2 linked regions of the Agarilytica rhodophyticola genome follow. The protein of the gene in region 1 interacts with the protein of each later gene in a pairwise test. Links are inferred from orthologs where the notes say so. Each region holds a gene or a part of one and is shown on either strand. Other genes may lie near its edges.

What was found.
Region 2: the proteins of BVC89_RS03985 (region 1) and grxD interact in binary tests that used the Escherichia coli proteins (3 or more experiments, as listed by UniProt). The link is inferred for Agarilytica rhodophyticola from one-to-one orthologs.

What each region holds. Positions count from the first base shown.
Region 1 is NZ_CP020038.1:935,695-942,920, reverse strand. What follows is about bases 4,522-7,188. They hold BVC89_RS03985 (BolA family protein), read right to left. Parts: upstream 6,143-7,188; coding sequence 5,900-6,142; downstream 4,522-5,899. Other genes in these bases: BVC89_RS03980 (MlaC/ttg2D family ABC transporter substrate-binding protein), read right to left, coding at 6,296-6,940; murA (UDP-N-acetylglucosamine 1-carboxyvinyltransferase), read right to left, coding at 4,587-5,849; hisG (ATP phosphoribosyltransferase), read right to left, coding at 4,522-4,534. In the rest of the region: BVC89_RS04010 (alginate export family protein), read left to right, coding at 1-1,062; BVC89_RS04005 (lactonase family protein), read right to left, coding at 1,208-2,323; hisD (histidinol dehydrogenase), read right to left, coding at 2,583-3,887; more of hisG, read right to left, coding at 3,890-4,521. UniProt on the Escherichia coli protein: Involved in cell resistance against acid stress.
Region 2 is NZ_CP020038.1:5,642,460-5,649,976, forward strand. Bases 1,468-4,425 are described here. They hold grxD (Grx4 family monothiol glutaredoxin), read right to left. Parts: upstream 3,136-4,425; coding sequence 2,800-3,135; downstream 1,468-2,799. Other genes in these bases: BVC89_RS23430 (serine/threonine-protein kinase), read right to left, coding at 1,468-2,491; BVC89_RS23440 (acetylornithine transaminase), read left to right, coding at 3,626-4,425. Outside these bases: more of BVC89_RS23430, read right to left, coding at 1-1,467; more of BVC89_RS23440, read left to right, coding at 4,426-4,789; argF (ornithine carbamoyltransferase), read left to right, coding at 4,843-5,754; BVC89_RS23450 (ribonucleoside-diphosphate reductase subunit alpha), read left to right, coding at 6,479-7,517. UniProt on the Escherichia coli protein: Monothiol glutaredoxin involved in the biogenesis of iron-sulfur clusters.

The DNA.
Region 1 (7,226 bases):
ACAGTTCAGCAGGATAATGCTTTGGAAGATGCCAATGCTTTAACCTTACGAACTCGTATTGGATATAAAACAGGTGAACTAAATGGTTTTTCTGCCTTTACCGAGTTTGAAGACGTACGAATAACCGCTGGCGTAGATGATTACTCCGTACCACCTACAGGTTTTCAGACAGGCGAATTTTCGGTAGTTGCAGACCCTGAAGTCACTGAATTAGACCAAGGTTTTTTACAATATTCGAATGGTTCATTTACTGCGAAGGTTGGTCGACAAGTAATGGTATTTGATAACCATCGTTTTATAGGTCACGTAGGGTGGCGGCAAGACCGTCAAACTTTTGATGGCGCTTCATTTAACTTAAAGCCAAACAAAAACCTCTCACTTAATTACAATTATATCAATAAACGAAATAGAATTTTTGCTGAAGCAGCGGATCAAGATTCAAATGACCATTTGCTGCATGCAGCCTATAAGACCCCTATTGGAACCATTACAGGCTATGCATATTTACTAGAACAAGATAATGCACTTGATACCACTTATGATACCTTTGGCCTTCGTTTTAATGGCCAAAATGGAAAGTGGAGCTACATAGCTGAGCTTGCCAGTCAATCTTTTGAAGCGGGCACAATAGAAGCTGATGCAAATTATATTATGGCAGAACTCGGCTATAATTTTGGCCCTGTAACAGTAAAGGGCTCTTACGAGTTACTAGGATCTGACAACGGCAATTATGGTTTTAGCACTCCTTTGGCAACATTACATAAGTTTAATGGTTGGGCAGATTTATTTCTTGCTACCCCCACCCAAGGTCTTGAAGATACCGCGATAAGTATAGGCGGCAAATTATTTCAAGGGGCTTGGATTATTAGATACCACAACTTTTCTACTGACGAATCTGCTCCTAATGATGATCTCGGAGATGAAGTAGACTTTGAATATAAAAGAAAGTTTGCAAAACACTACAACTTTGGTTTAAGAGCTGCGTTTTATAGCGACGCTGACGGCCCTGGTGGACGAGTTGATACCGATAAAGTTTGGTTTTGGGTAGGCGCGAGTTTTTAAGCTATTGCTATAGATTTAGCAGATGAAATGAGTGATGAAAGGAATATAGTCCTTATAGTAGTATGAGGACTATACCTACACCACTTAGCTTCTGTGCAAGCCTATTAAATTGGGAGCTCTCAACCGATCTGAGTATAAACACAGCCTAGGGTAACTTGGCAATAAATCTTGAGCCATTCAACACAACGTCAGAGGAAACATCCAAAATATCAAGCTCTCCAGCTAACCCAACAGAAGTTGCGACAATACTTCCACCTCTTTGATTAGCGGTGAATAACAGCTTCTCATCGTCAAGTAATAGGAAGAAACGAGGCCTATTAATATTCGCCGTCTCATGCTCAATAAGAGACAGTTCACCATTAGCATCAATATTGAAAACAGCAATACTATCGTGGCCTCGATTAGATACGTAGAGGTTATTACCGTCTTTTGAAATTTGTATATGAGCTGCGGTATTATTATCAGTAAAGCTACTTGGTAATGTGCTAATCCTCTGCCTTTCAATAAACTGACCGTTCAATTCAGAAACTTCAGTAAAAATAATTTCATTGCTTCCTTCAGCAACGATATACACAAAGTTTGGCTTACCAGGATGAAAAGCCATATGTCTTAAACGAGTTGCGGCACCACTATCCTCCTGAAAAACAACATTAGATATTAGATCAACTTGCCCTTTCTGCACATCATAACTATGTCGGGTAATTTTGCCTTCGCCATGGTAAATGGCATAAATATTATTTCCTGAAGGTCCCCATTGAACCCAGTGAGCTCTCGATTCTATACTTCGGGAAATCACCACAGAATCATCTTTGATTGCACCGCTTTCTTTATCGATACTAAATAGAGATATATTGCCTGTAGCAAAGCTTGACACTGCCAATTTATCTTCATTTTTGCTAAGAGAGATATAACCATTATTATCGCCAATACCGCGCTGGTGACTAATTTGTAGAAACTCGTTTTCGACCCATTTATTGCTCGTTACTCCAGCTGTTGCTGCATATATTCTATTTTGACTATCTAAGATACCATAAGAGCCTACTGAATCATCAGACACTTCGACTGCTTCATTAAATTTAAGAGTGCGTTTATCAAATTGAAGAACATATGCTTTTCTCCCAAATACTAGAAGTTCTATTATATCGGATTGATTCTCAGGTGTATCACTGGCTGAAGAGTCGTCAGAATTTCCACCTGAACCGTTACAAGAACACAAGAGTAACGCCGTGAGAACAAGAGAGAAAAATTTTAAACCATTCATATTATTTACCTGCGAAAAATTCTCGCGATAAATATAGAGACGACTAACATAAAAAACATGTTATCTATTTTCTATCAAGGGTTTGTCTTGGTATTACACCAAAATTTTCTAACATTTGTGATGTATTGTAAAAATAATAAAATATCTTTTTGAACGGATTCAAAGTCAACTTATTTATTATGTTGGTTGGATAAAACGTGAATAGAACTTTAATGAAAAAAACAGATTAAGGCAGAAGATGGTCTACCTTAATTATCATTTATTTTTTAATTCGATATTCCGCAGCGCGCGCATGAGCCTCTAAAGATTCACCTCGGGCAAGTACAGATGCAATTCGTCCAAGCTCATCCGCACCTTCAGCAGATACATGAATAAGAGAAGATCGTTTGACATAATCGTAGACACCTAGCGGAGATGAGAACCTCGCAGTGCCAGATGTAGGTAGGACATGGTTGGGCCCAGCACAGTAATCTCCTAAAGATTCAGAGGTATAAGGCCCGATAAAGATCGCTCCTGCATGACGAATTTTATCGACTGCTGCCAGCGGTTGTTCAATAGATAATTCCAAATGCTCAGGCGCGATGCGGTTGGCAATTTCTAGCGCATTATCTAGGCCGTCCACCTTGATGATTGCACCACGGCTTTTTAATGACACAGCAGCAATATCCTGACGCTCCAGGGTCGGTAAAAGTTTTTCAATACTAGCATACACAGACTTAGCAAATGCAGAGTCGGTGCAGAGTAAAATCGCTTGCGCTTGCTCATCATGCTCAGCCTGTGAAAATAAATCCATGGCAATCCAGTCCGGATCGGTAGAACCATCGCTGATAACAAGAATCTCTGACGGGCCGGCGATCATATCAATATCCACACGGCCAAACACTTCCCGCTTCGCCGTGGCGACATAGATATTGCCTGGACCAACAATTTTATCGACTTTAGGGATAGTTTCTGTGCCGTAGGCCAATGCACCAATTGCCTGTGCGCCACCAATAGTATAAACCCGATCAATACCAGCCACTGCTGCCGCAGCTAAAACAATATCGTTAACCTTACCTTCCGGTGTGGGGGTTACTAATACAACATCTTCAACACCGGCTACTTTAGCAGGAATGGCCGCCATCAACACAGAAGAAGGATAAGCCGCTTTACCTCCCGGTGCATATAAACCAACACGATCTAATGGCGTTACTTTCTGGCCCAACATCGTGCCATTAGCTTCTGTATATTGCCATGAAGCTTGCTTCTGATGTTCATGATAGCTTGCAATACGCTCAGCGGCATCTTGCAAAGCAGCTCTTTGCTCAACAGGAATCCGCTGCAGAGCCTCATGAACCTGCTGTTTTTCTATGATGACATCTGAGACAGTATTCAAACTGCGGCGGTCAAAGCGCTCTGTATACTCGACTAGTGCTTTATCACCACGTCTTTGAATATCACGTAAAATCTCTTTAACTGTTGTCACTACCTCGTCATTACTTTCTTCTTCCCAAGCAAGTAAATCGGAAAGTTGTCTATCAAAGCTCTCATCGGAGGCATTTAACATACGAATCAAGTCGCTCATTTCTAAGCCGCCTCTTCCCGTTCTTTTACTGCCGCGCTAATAGCATCGATAAGTGCCTCGATTTGCTGATGCTTCATTTTCATCGATGCTTTATTAACAATGAGTCGCGAACTGATTTCAGCAATAGTATCGCGCGCCTCCAAACCATTAGCTTTTAAGGTGTTACCTGTATCGACGATATCGACAATTTCATCTGCCAGTGACATCAGCGGAGCGAGTTCCATAGCGCCGTAAAGTTTAATTAAATCCACCTGACGGCCCTTACCGGCATAGTAACGCTTAGCTAGATTTGTATACTTGGTGGCGACACGAATTCTTCCAGCAGGCAGGCTTTTACCCACGATGCCTGCAGTCATTAGTCGACAACGAGAAATTTTCAGATCTAATGGCTCATAAAATGCACTATCGCCATGTTCGATCAGCGTATCTTTACCTGAAACGCCGACATCGGCCGCGCCAAATTCAACATAGGTTGGCACATCACTACCCCGTAGAATCAACAACCTCACATCGGGAGAACTGGTTTCAAAAGTTAGCTTTCGGCTAGCAGCAATATCTTCTAGCGGCTCTATCCCAGCGGAAGCCAGTAAGGGTAATGTTTCTTTTAAAATACGCCCTTTAGTAAGCGCGATGGTTAATTGAGGCATTGTCTTATTTTATCCTGAATTTCTTTTCCGGTAGCTTTGGAGGGAATATTTTTTAACCAGGCACACGGCGAATATTAACTCCCAATAACTGCAGCTTTTCTTCGATACATTCATAGCCACGGTCAATATGATAAATTCGATCGACCACAGTATCACCTTCGGCAACCATACCCGCTATAACAAGACTGGCAGAGGCTCGTAAATCCGAGGCCATCACGGGTGCACTTTTTAATTTTTCGACCCCCGTTACCACGGCAGTGTTTCCCTTGAGTGAAATATTAGCTCCCATACGATTGAGCTCATGAGTCTGTACCAGCCTATTTTCAAAAATCGTTTCCGTTACTGTAGAGGTGCCTTCTGCAACAGCATTCATTGCAGTGAATTGCGCTTGCATATCAGTGGGAAAGGCCGGGTAAGGAGCAGTAGTAAGGTTCACAGCTTTAGGTCGCCGGCCATGCATATCCAGTCGGATCCAGTCTTCGCCAGAGGTAATTTCAGCCCCCGCTTCTTCTAGCTTGAGTAAGACAACTTCTAGAATATCTGCGCGGGTATCACGCAAGGTAACGCTGCCTCCTGTTGCTGCCGCTGCCACTAAGTAAGTGCCCGTTTCGATACGATCTGGCATGACGGAGAAAGTACAGCCATTGAGCTTTTCAACACCTTCGATTACCAGATGATCGGTGCCAATTCCTTCTATTTTAGCCCCCATTGCAACCAGACACTCGGCTAAATCAACAACTTCTGGTTCGCGAGCAGCATTTTCCAAAACCGTCTTGCCTTTGGCGAGTACTGCAGCCATCAGCAGGTTTTCAGTACCGCCAACAGTAACGGTTTCCATATAGAAGTGGGCACCTTTGAGGCCATTCGGAGCTTTAGCATGTATATATCCGCCATCTACTTCGATCTCCGCCCCCATAGCTTCAAGCCCCCTAAGGTGTATATCAACTGGTCGGCTACCTATGGCACAACCACCGGGAAACGAGACTCTAGCTTCACCAAATCTTGACAGCAGAGGCCCCAACACCAAAATCGAGGCACGCATTGTTTTTACAAGCTCATAAGGCGCTTCAAGTTCTTTGATGGTATTGGGGTTAATTTCCACAGACATTTTTTCATCAACGATGACATCAACACCCATGCAGCGGATCAAAGCGAGCATAGTAGTAATATCATTCAGATGAGGTAGATTGCATATCTGTATCGGGTCACTGGCTAACAAGGTCGCAGCTAAAATAGGCAGTGCCGAATTCTTTGAGCCAGAAATTCTAATCTCACCCTTGATGCATGAACCGCCTTGAATAATCAATTTATCCATGAGAAATATCTATCAGCTTAAATTTTTAAATGTGAGTATGGAGCCACGCATTAGGCGTGATGATTAGACCATTCATCTGGGGTGTATGTTTTCATTTGTACCGCATGGATAGCGCCACTAGAAATAGCGTCTTGCAAAGCTGCATATACCAGCTGTTGTTTCTTAACCGCATTGAGCCCCTCAAAAGCAGGGCTTACCACGACTACTTGAACGTGGCTACCGTCACTTGAAACTTCAACCTGACTATCAGCGATAGCAGCTTCAAGCTTAGACTTTATTTGTTCTGAATTCATTGCAATACCAAGTAGGGAAATATAAAAAGTCAAACCAGCAAAAATTAGCGCCCATTAGACGCTAATAATTGGTGGCTATACTAATAAAAAAGCGGGCATTTCGCACCCGCTTTATCTATTTCGATATCTAATACCTAAACTGCATAGGGTAAATCAGCCTTTCCAGCTCCAGCTACTAATCGCTGCATCAAGATCACCACCAGTTTCAGCAACAGACTGGGAAAACTGCGAACGCAATGTTTTACCGAGGTTGACACCATCAAGCACCACATTGATCAATTTCCAAGCACCGCTTTTATGTTGCCCCATGGTGTAAGAAACTCGATTAACACCGTTTGGACCTTTAAATTTCTGGACAACCTCTACTTTTTTCTTACCTTCATTAGCCTTGTTCGGTGCTTCTAAACTAATTTCAAAGTCGGCAAAATTAGCCATACCTTTGGCGTAGGTCTCAACTAACCCGGAGGTAAACACCTCAATAAATTTCTCACGTTGCTCTTTTGACGCAGATTTCCAATATTTTGCGCCCATAACATTGCGAGCGATATATTTAAAATCAACAGCACTTTCCATGATTCTGCGCACGTCAGCAAAGTATTTCTCAGGGTTATCTTTTAAAGCTTTCTTACCGCCACTAACGACCTGCATAAGCTCAATAGTGACATTATCCACGACCTGATGAGGGGTAGCCTCAGGACGTTCATTTGCACTCGCTTGCTCGGTTGTGTCTGCGGCGTTTGCAAGACTGCTAAATAGCAAAAAAATACCTAACATTACCGAGTGCAGTGCGAACTTCATCTTCACAGTTTTATTCTCCTCATCGAATATCAAAAAATTTGGCCCTAAGGGCTTATTTAGGCTACGGGGCTTATTAGCGCCAATATAAACATCTAATGCTGAACGTAAGCTGACAATCTTTAAGTCTTTTAGGCTACATTGTACACCTTACACCCATAAAAAGACGGCTAATGTAAATAGTAAAAGCAGCAAAACAAAAGCATTGTAACAGGTTCCAACAACCACATTGCTCAATACAATCATCACACCTTTCACTGCTAGCCGCTTGTATATTGGTGTTTTAATA
Region 2 (7,517 bases), 4.7 Mb from region 1 along the record:
GAACTTGCTTGCCGCCATCCATTAAGACTGCTTGGATGACAGTCGTTGTGGTTTGAAAATTTTCGTAACGAAAACCTAAAAATATTGTACGGTCATTGGCTGCTACTTTTGAATACTCGCCGTTAACACTTTCAATTGGCTCACGCCTAATTGTCATACCACCAATCTTGGGCTGAGCATTAATAATTTTTTCACCAATAACTTCGTCGAGAGCCAGAGCAAGAGACTTCACTCGCTCATGATCGCCAAATTCAGTCAATGGAGCACGCATCGCTTCTTTTGCTTGTAGATACTGCTCATCGCCCACCAACTGCCATATTTTAGCGGATAGTTCGTCGACAACTCTTTCCAGCTCGTCTTTTGCTGTGGCGTTATCAGGGTCTAATCTGAGAACGCTCTGTAAATCATGAAAAGCGGCTTTCTCTGAAGGAGAAAATAGTTCCTTTTTAGCAATTTTTGAATCTGCGCTGGCCAGTAACTTGGCAATAGTTGTTTCCCTGTCCACAGTGGACATAATGTCTGTTCTTATACGTTTGGCATGTTGATTATCCGCATCGATATTTAATGCGTTTTCAATCAGCTTTAACGCTTCACTGGCTTTATTGTTTTTATAACGTTTTTCTGCCAAGTTGGATAAACGTCTTGAGATTTGTTTTTTACCTTCTAGCGCTTGTTCGTTTTCAGCGTCGAGAGCAAGGGCTTTTTCATAACTATCAAGTGCGTTACGACCAACAGGTTTAGTAATATTATTCTGATTTAAATACGCTTCAGCTTCTAGAATTAAACTCATCACTCGTTTTCGTTTTTTTGCAAGGTCTTTTATATCAGTAAAAACTACCTCGTCCTCTTCAGGAAAAAGTGATTGCAGTTGTTTAATGCGTGTATCTAGCTGTGTGGAACTTCCATTCTTACTCGCATGTAGCATTAATCTATCGATCTCACTTTGCTTAAATGCAGCAAATCGTTCAACCGCCGCATGCTCAGGCGGTACTAATGCCATAATTTTACGAAACGTTGAAACAATCTCACTTAAGTAAATATCATCGCTCGTATAAGCTTCTGCTAGTTGATTTATCTTGTTACTTAACGCCGCTATTTGTGCTTGTTTCTCCTGTTCGAGGTTAGCCGCCAACCCGGCATCATCCACTACGTTAGTTACGTTATCAGTAACAATTTCCTCGCCTACATTAGCGCTGCTTGTTTCATCACTTGAGGGGATAATCGGCTCGTCAGGCTCGTATAAAGGTGGCAATAAAGTCGGATCATTATATGTCGAAGTGGGGTCACTTAGTGCAGGAGAAGCAGCCGCCAGCTTGGGAGTTGAATTAACATTATTTGGATTTTGACCTACGTTCTGCTGTTGTTGTCCGTCAGAGACAATCGCTGTCTCACCCATTACGTGACTCAACCAGGGCTCGAATAGTTCAGGCTTTTTAAAATGGGTAAAAACCACTATCACCGACATAACAAATATAGCGGCTACAAACCAAGGCAGAACAGCTTTCTTTTCATCGTTCAGGTTTTCATTGGCAACATTGTAGTCAGGAAAAGCATCCACCATACTAATGTGGTCATCATCGACTTCAAAAGCCTCAGCCTTCTCATCACCAGTATGGCTAAGAGTTGTCATTTCCTCGTCTGCATTGCTACGAGCCACCGACGCTTGTAGAGCAAACGTGGCTGCATGCTCAATGGTATCAATATCGATGCTTTCTAAGTCGGCCATTAATGCTTTAGCGTTCTGATAACGTTTATTCACATCCTTCGCCATCATCTGATCGAGGATAGGCTGCAGACCTGCATATATTTTAGGGAGTGTCGGAACAGGCTCGGTAATGTGTTTAATACCAATAGCTACGGCGGACTCAGCATCATATGGTACTTTTCCAGCCAACACTTTATAAAACACTACGCCTAAACTATAAATATCAGAACGAGAATCTACATTTTTGCCCTTCGCTTGCTCCGGGCTCATATAGTGAGGTGTGCCAATCGCAGTGCCAACTTGAGTCACCATGGTATCGGACTCCGCTGTGCGTGCGATACCGAAATCCATAAGTACGGCACGCCCATCCGACGAATGGAACATAATGTTTTCTGGCTTTATATCGCGATGCACATAGCCTTTACCACCGGCGTAATCCAGGGCCTTGGTTATATCCTTAATCATTTCCATTTTTTCGCGCAGACTTAAGCGCCGCCCCACATGCTTTAAGTCTTTGCCATCTATATATTCCATTGAGAGATAGCAATAGCCGTCATGCATTCCAACATCGTGAACCGTCACGATATTGGGATGCACCAGCTTACTCACAATTTTTGCCTCACGAAAAAAACGCTGGCCAAAATTGGGATCTTCAGCTAAAGCCTTCGACATCACTTTAAGCGCGACTTCGCGCTCAAAGATTTCTTGTACCGCAAGATATACAGTCGCCATACCACCACGGCCAAGAGTACGAAGAATTTTATATCCAGGAATATTCAGCGACATCAAGGGCTACCAAATTATCTGCTTGGGCATAAATGTCATAGATTTAATCAAAAGCACCGTAGTTATAAAACGTGTAGAAAAAAACCCGCCGTGAACAGCTGGCAGTTATAGGTAAAATAATAGCTTAAAAGCCACGTGCTTTAGTAGCCCACACATTAAACTGGCAACCTTGAATGCAGTTATTGTTTCTTTTTTATACCAAACAGACAACTCAACGGCATATTTTGAACAAAATACAGACAAGGCTTGGACTAAATATAGGATATGAACCTAGGCACTAGCGAATATGCATCGTGCCTGAAGCTACGTTATGAATTGTTATCAGAGCTTTCAATATCGACTGAATCGATTAGTGTTTTGAGTTCACCATTTTCATACATCTCAGTAATAATGTCACAGCCACCGACTAATTCACCATTTACCCAAAGCTGTGGAAAGGTTGGCCAATTTGCGTACTTTGGTAAGTTAGTTCGGATATCAGGGTTAGATAGAATATCAACATAGGCAAAGCGCTGGCCGCACGCCATAATTGCTTGGGTAGCTCTTTGTGAAAAACCGCACTGGGGGGCATTTGGAGACCCTTTCATGTAAAGGATGATAGGGTTTTCTTCGATTTGTTTCTTGATAGTATCCATGATGTCCATGGTGGCAAAACCTCGCTTATTACTCGTATCTCGGTTTGTTTAGCTATTTGTTTGACTATATATGTAGCATTTGCGCTACTTACGTTTGCAAAATTTACAATTTTATTTTCGTACAACAAAAACCGAGCTATTTACTCAACTATTCGCCATTCTATCCTAGCTTAGGCGTTTAGTTAAAGAAAATTATTCCTACAAATACGGCTGTCTGAGAAATAACAACTAAATAAGGCAATTCATTAAGCGTCAGCTACCTGAACGGTAATACTCTCTAGTCGCTGGACAACATAGCAATCTATGCTTCAACGCTTTGAAAAATCTGCATTTATTTATAGAATGCTGAATAAACTCAATAGCGGCTTCGGTTATTTGTTGCAGCTTAGTTGCTGCTATGGCAAATCTTTTGAAACAATTTTTATATCTTATGTAACTTGTATAACTTATGTAAGACCGACATAACGCACGTAAATAATACGTAAAATAGGAGCAATACATGTCAGGATCTGCGCTTATTAATACCTATGGTGAGCGAGACATCACGCTAGTCAGAGGCGACGGTGCCTATGTATGGGACAGCGAAGGTAAGCGCTATCTTGATGCCGTAGCCGGCATTGCCGTATGCGGTCTTGGCCATAATCATCCCAAAGTCACCGACGCAATTTGTCAACAAGCCAAAACCCTTATCCACTGTTCTAATTTGTACAATATCGAACCTCAACAGCGACTGGGAAAAGCGCTTATCGATATATCAGGTATGGACAAAGTCTTCTTTTCTAACTCAGGCGCAGAAGCCAATGAGGCAGCAATAAAGATTGCTCGTAAATACGGCCAAGAGCGCGGTATCGGATCACCCGAGATCATCACCACCACCGGGAGCTTTCATGGCAGAACAATGGCGACGCTAACCGCCACCGGCAATCCAAAAGTTAAGCAAGGATTTGCTCCCCTACTCTCAGGCTTTACACACGTTCCCTATAACAATCTAGCGGCAGTCAAAGAAGTCGCCAATGCTAATACTGTGGCAGTTATGGTGGAACCGGTGCAAGGCGAAGGCGGTGTTCATGTGCCAGATGAAGACTATCTCAAAGATTTACGCTCACTCTGCGACCAGAATAACTGGCTTCTAATTATCGATGAGATTCAAACAGGTAATGGCCGCACAGGTAAGTATTTCGCCTGTCAGCACAGCAATGTGCTACCCGACGTTCTCACCACAGCAAAGGGTTTGGGGAATGGCGTTCCTATCGGCGCATGCCTGGTACAAGGAGCTGCGACCGATATTTTGCAACCAGGTAATCATGGCTCTACTTTTGGTGGTAATCCTTTAGCCACTAATACCGCTTTGGCTGTAGTGCAAACACTAATCGATGACGGCCTCATTAAGCATGCCGAGGATATGGGTACCTTCCTAAAGCAAGCTTTCACAGACCGCCTGGAAGGCAATACACATGTGAAAGATATTCGGGGCTTAGGCCTGATGCTGGGTATCGAATTAGATCACGAATGCAGTGATCTAGTGAGTAAAGCAACACAACGTCATTTACTTATTAACATAGCGGCGGGCAATACCATTAGGTTGCTCCCCCCTCTAATTATTGATCAGCAACAAGCCCAGGTAATCATTGACACTGTCTGTGAGCTGATCGAGTCACTTTAATCCTTCAACAAGTTTTATGGCAACCTTTTCACTTTTTAACCAGGTTTATTATCATGGCTACTCGACATTTTTTAACATTATTAGATTGCAGCGCAGCTGAACTACATACTCTTATTGAAGAAGCCATAAAGTTAAAACGCGAATACAAGTCGGGAAAGATTTTTGAGCCATTAAAAAACAAAGTGCTGGGGAAAATTTTTGAAAAGTCTTCCACCCGCACACGTGTATCTTTTGAAGCAGGCATGTTACAGCTTGGTGGCGGCTCCATATTCTTATCCCCTAAGGATACTCAACTGGGCCGCGGTGAACCCATCGAAGACTCTGCTCGCGTATTATCACGCATGGTCGATATCATCATGATTAGAACGTTCGATCATCAGGCCATTGAACGCTTTGCTGAGTACTCCAAAGTACCCATTATTAACGCTTTGACAGATAGCTATCACCCCTGTCAATTGCTCGCCGATGTACAAACCTATGTGGAACACAGAGGCAGCCCACAAGGCAAAACGGTAACTTGGGTAGGAGATGGTAATAACATGTGTCAGTCGTATATAAATGCCGCTCGCCAATGGGATTTCGAACTCAAAATTGCTTGCCCAGAAGGTTTTGCTCCAAATCCAGAGCTAGTGGCAGAGAATAAAGATCGTGTACAAATTTTTAACGATCCTGTGCAAGCGGTAAAAGATGCAGATTGGGTGGTGACAGATGTATGGGCAAGTATGGGACAGGAACAACAACAACAAGCCCGCATAGAAAAATTTTCTAACTACCAAGTCAATCACGAGTTAATGAGTTACGCGCACAATGACGCAGTATTTATGCACTGTTTACCCGCTCACCGTGGTGAAGAAGTCAGCACAGAATTATTAGAAGATGACAGCAAATCTTTGGTTTGGGATGAAGCAGAAAACCGCTTACATGCACAAAAAGCTTTGCTGCTATTTCTGTTACAAAACAGTTAGGGACGATTATTAAGTCCCTATTAAAAATCCCCAATACCACTTGTTATTTTAGCTCTTTGTGCTAGCTCGTATTCTTTTAAAATTTCGCTATAAACAATATAAAAATAAATAAAAAAATATTATACAGTGCCACCATTGCGTCCACGTTTTGATTAACTGGGACGAGATGGGGCGCACAAAGTAAGTAACTACTTCATGCATAATATATTCACACTTTATCCACAAGTAACTCCCAAATAAGCCACCTTGCAATAACACAAAAACCGCATTATCTTGTATTCAAGCCTTGAGAAACCCCTACATATGGTGTTTTGCCGAAGAATAGGCTATCCTTATATAAAGAAGCATTGTTACGCCATAAAAAGTTGTTTTGCGTCACACCTTTGCTTTGTGAATAAAGTAATAATGCAAGCAGTACCATCTATTAAAACGAAAATAAGCATTCGAGATAACAACAAAAGAACAGGATCTTTGCCGATTGTCATAGTTAGTATTTGCAGTTAAAAATTTGTAGGAATTTAAGCGTTTAACTTTGTCGATTTACCTGCTAATGACCAATGGCAAATAAAATAAATAGAACGAAACGAATGCAAATAACGTAATACCAATACTCAATTTAACATTTAAATCTGTAACTGCTACGCCCACTTACTCATGGGTGTTTTTTAATACTTGCTATACCCAGGACTTACAACATAACCCGAGAATCATGAGCACAGACATAATGCAAACAAGTGAAATCGAACAATCAGGGACTCTCTCAGCCAATACCCCCTCTTCTGATGTCAACACAGCTTCTCTCGCTGCAACGGCACCAGGACAACTTAGAGTAATTAAGCGCAACGGCAAAGTCGTGCCTTATGATGACGATAAAATAAACATTGCTATGACCAAGGCTTTCCTTGCTGTTGAAGGTGGTACTGCCGCTGCTTCGAGCCGAATTCATGAATTAGTAGAAAACCTTAGTTCTCAAATCACTGCAACATTTAAACGCAGAATGCCTTCTGGCGGCACGATTCATATAGAAGAAATACAAGATCAGGTTGAGTTAACACTGATGCGTACAGGTGAGCATAAAGTCGCTCGTTCTTACGTTATTTACCGTGCTGAGCGCACCAAACTGCGCGAGCAAGAAGCGACGATTTCAAAGCTTAATGTCGATGTACCCAATATTTCAGTAAAAATGCCTAACGGCGAGTTACAGCCCCTTGATGTTCAACGCATTAAGATCATTGTAGAAGAGGCTTGTTCTGGTCTTAATGAAGTTGAAGGCGAGACAGTATTAAAAGAAGCCTTGCGCAACCTCTACGATGGCGTATCTCTTGAAGATGTAAATACTTCACTTGTTATGTCTGCGCGTACACTAGTTGAGCAAGAGCCTAATTACACTTATGCAACTGCTCGGCTTTTACTCGATAAACTTCGCAGTGAAGCCTTAAGCTTCTTAAAAATTAGTGAATCTGCTACCCAGTCACAAATGACAGAGTTTTACCCTCAAGCCTTTAATACTTACATTCAAAAAGGCGTCGAGTTAGATTTAATCTCTGAAGACTTACTAGACTTTGATATCGAACGCTTAGGACAAGCCTTACTGCCTGAGCGAGACCTGCAGTTTACCTATTTAAGCCTGCAAACCCTTTACGATCGTTACTTCCTACACAGCAATCAGGTGCGAATAGAATTACCACAGATATTCTTTATGCGCGTCGCTATGGGACTGGCATTAAATGAAGCACAAAAGAACGAACGTGCTATAGAGTTTT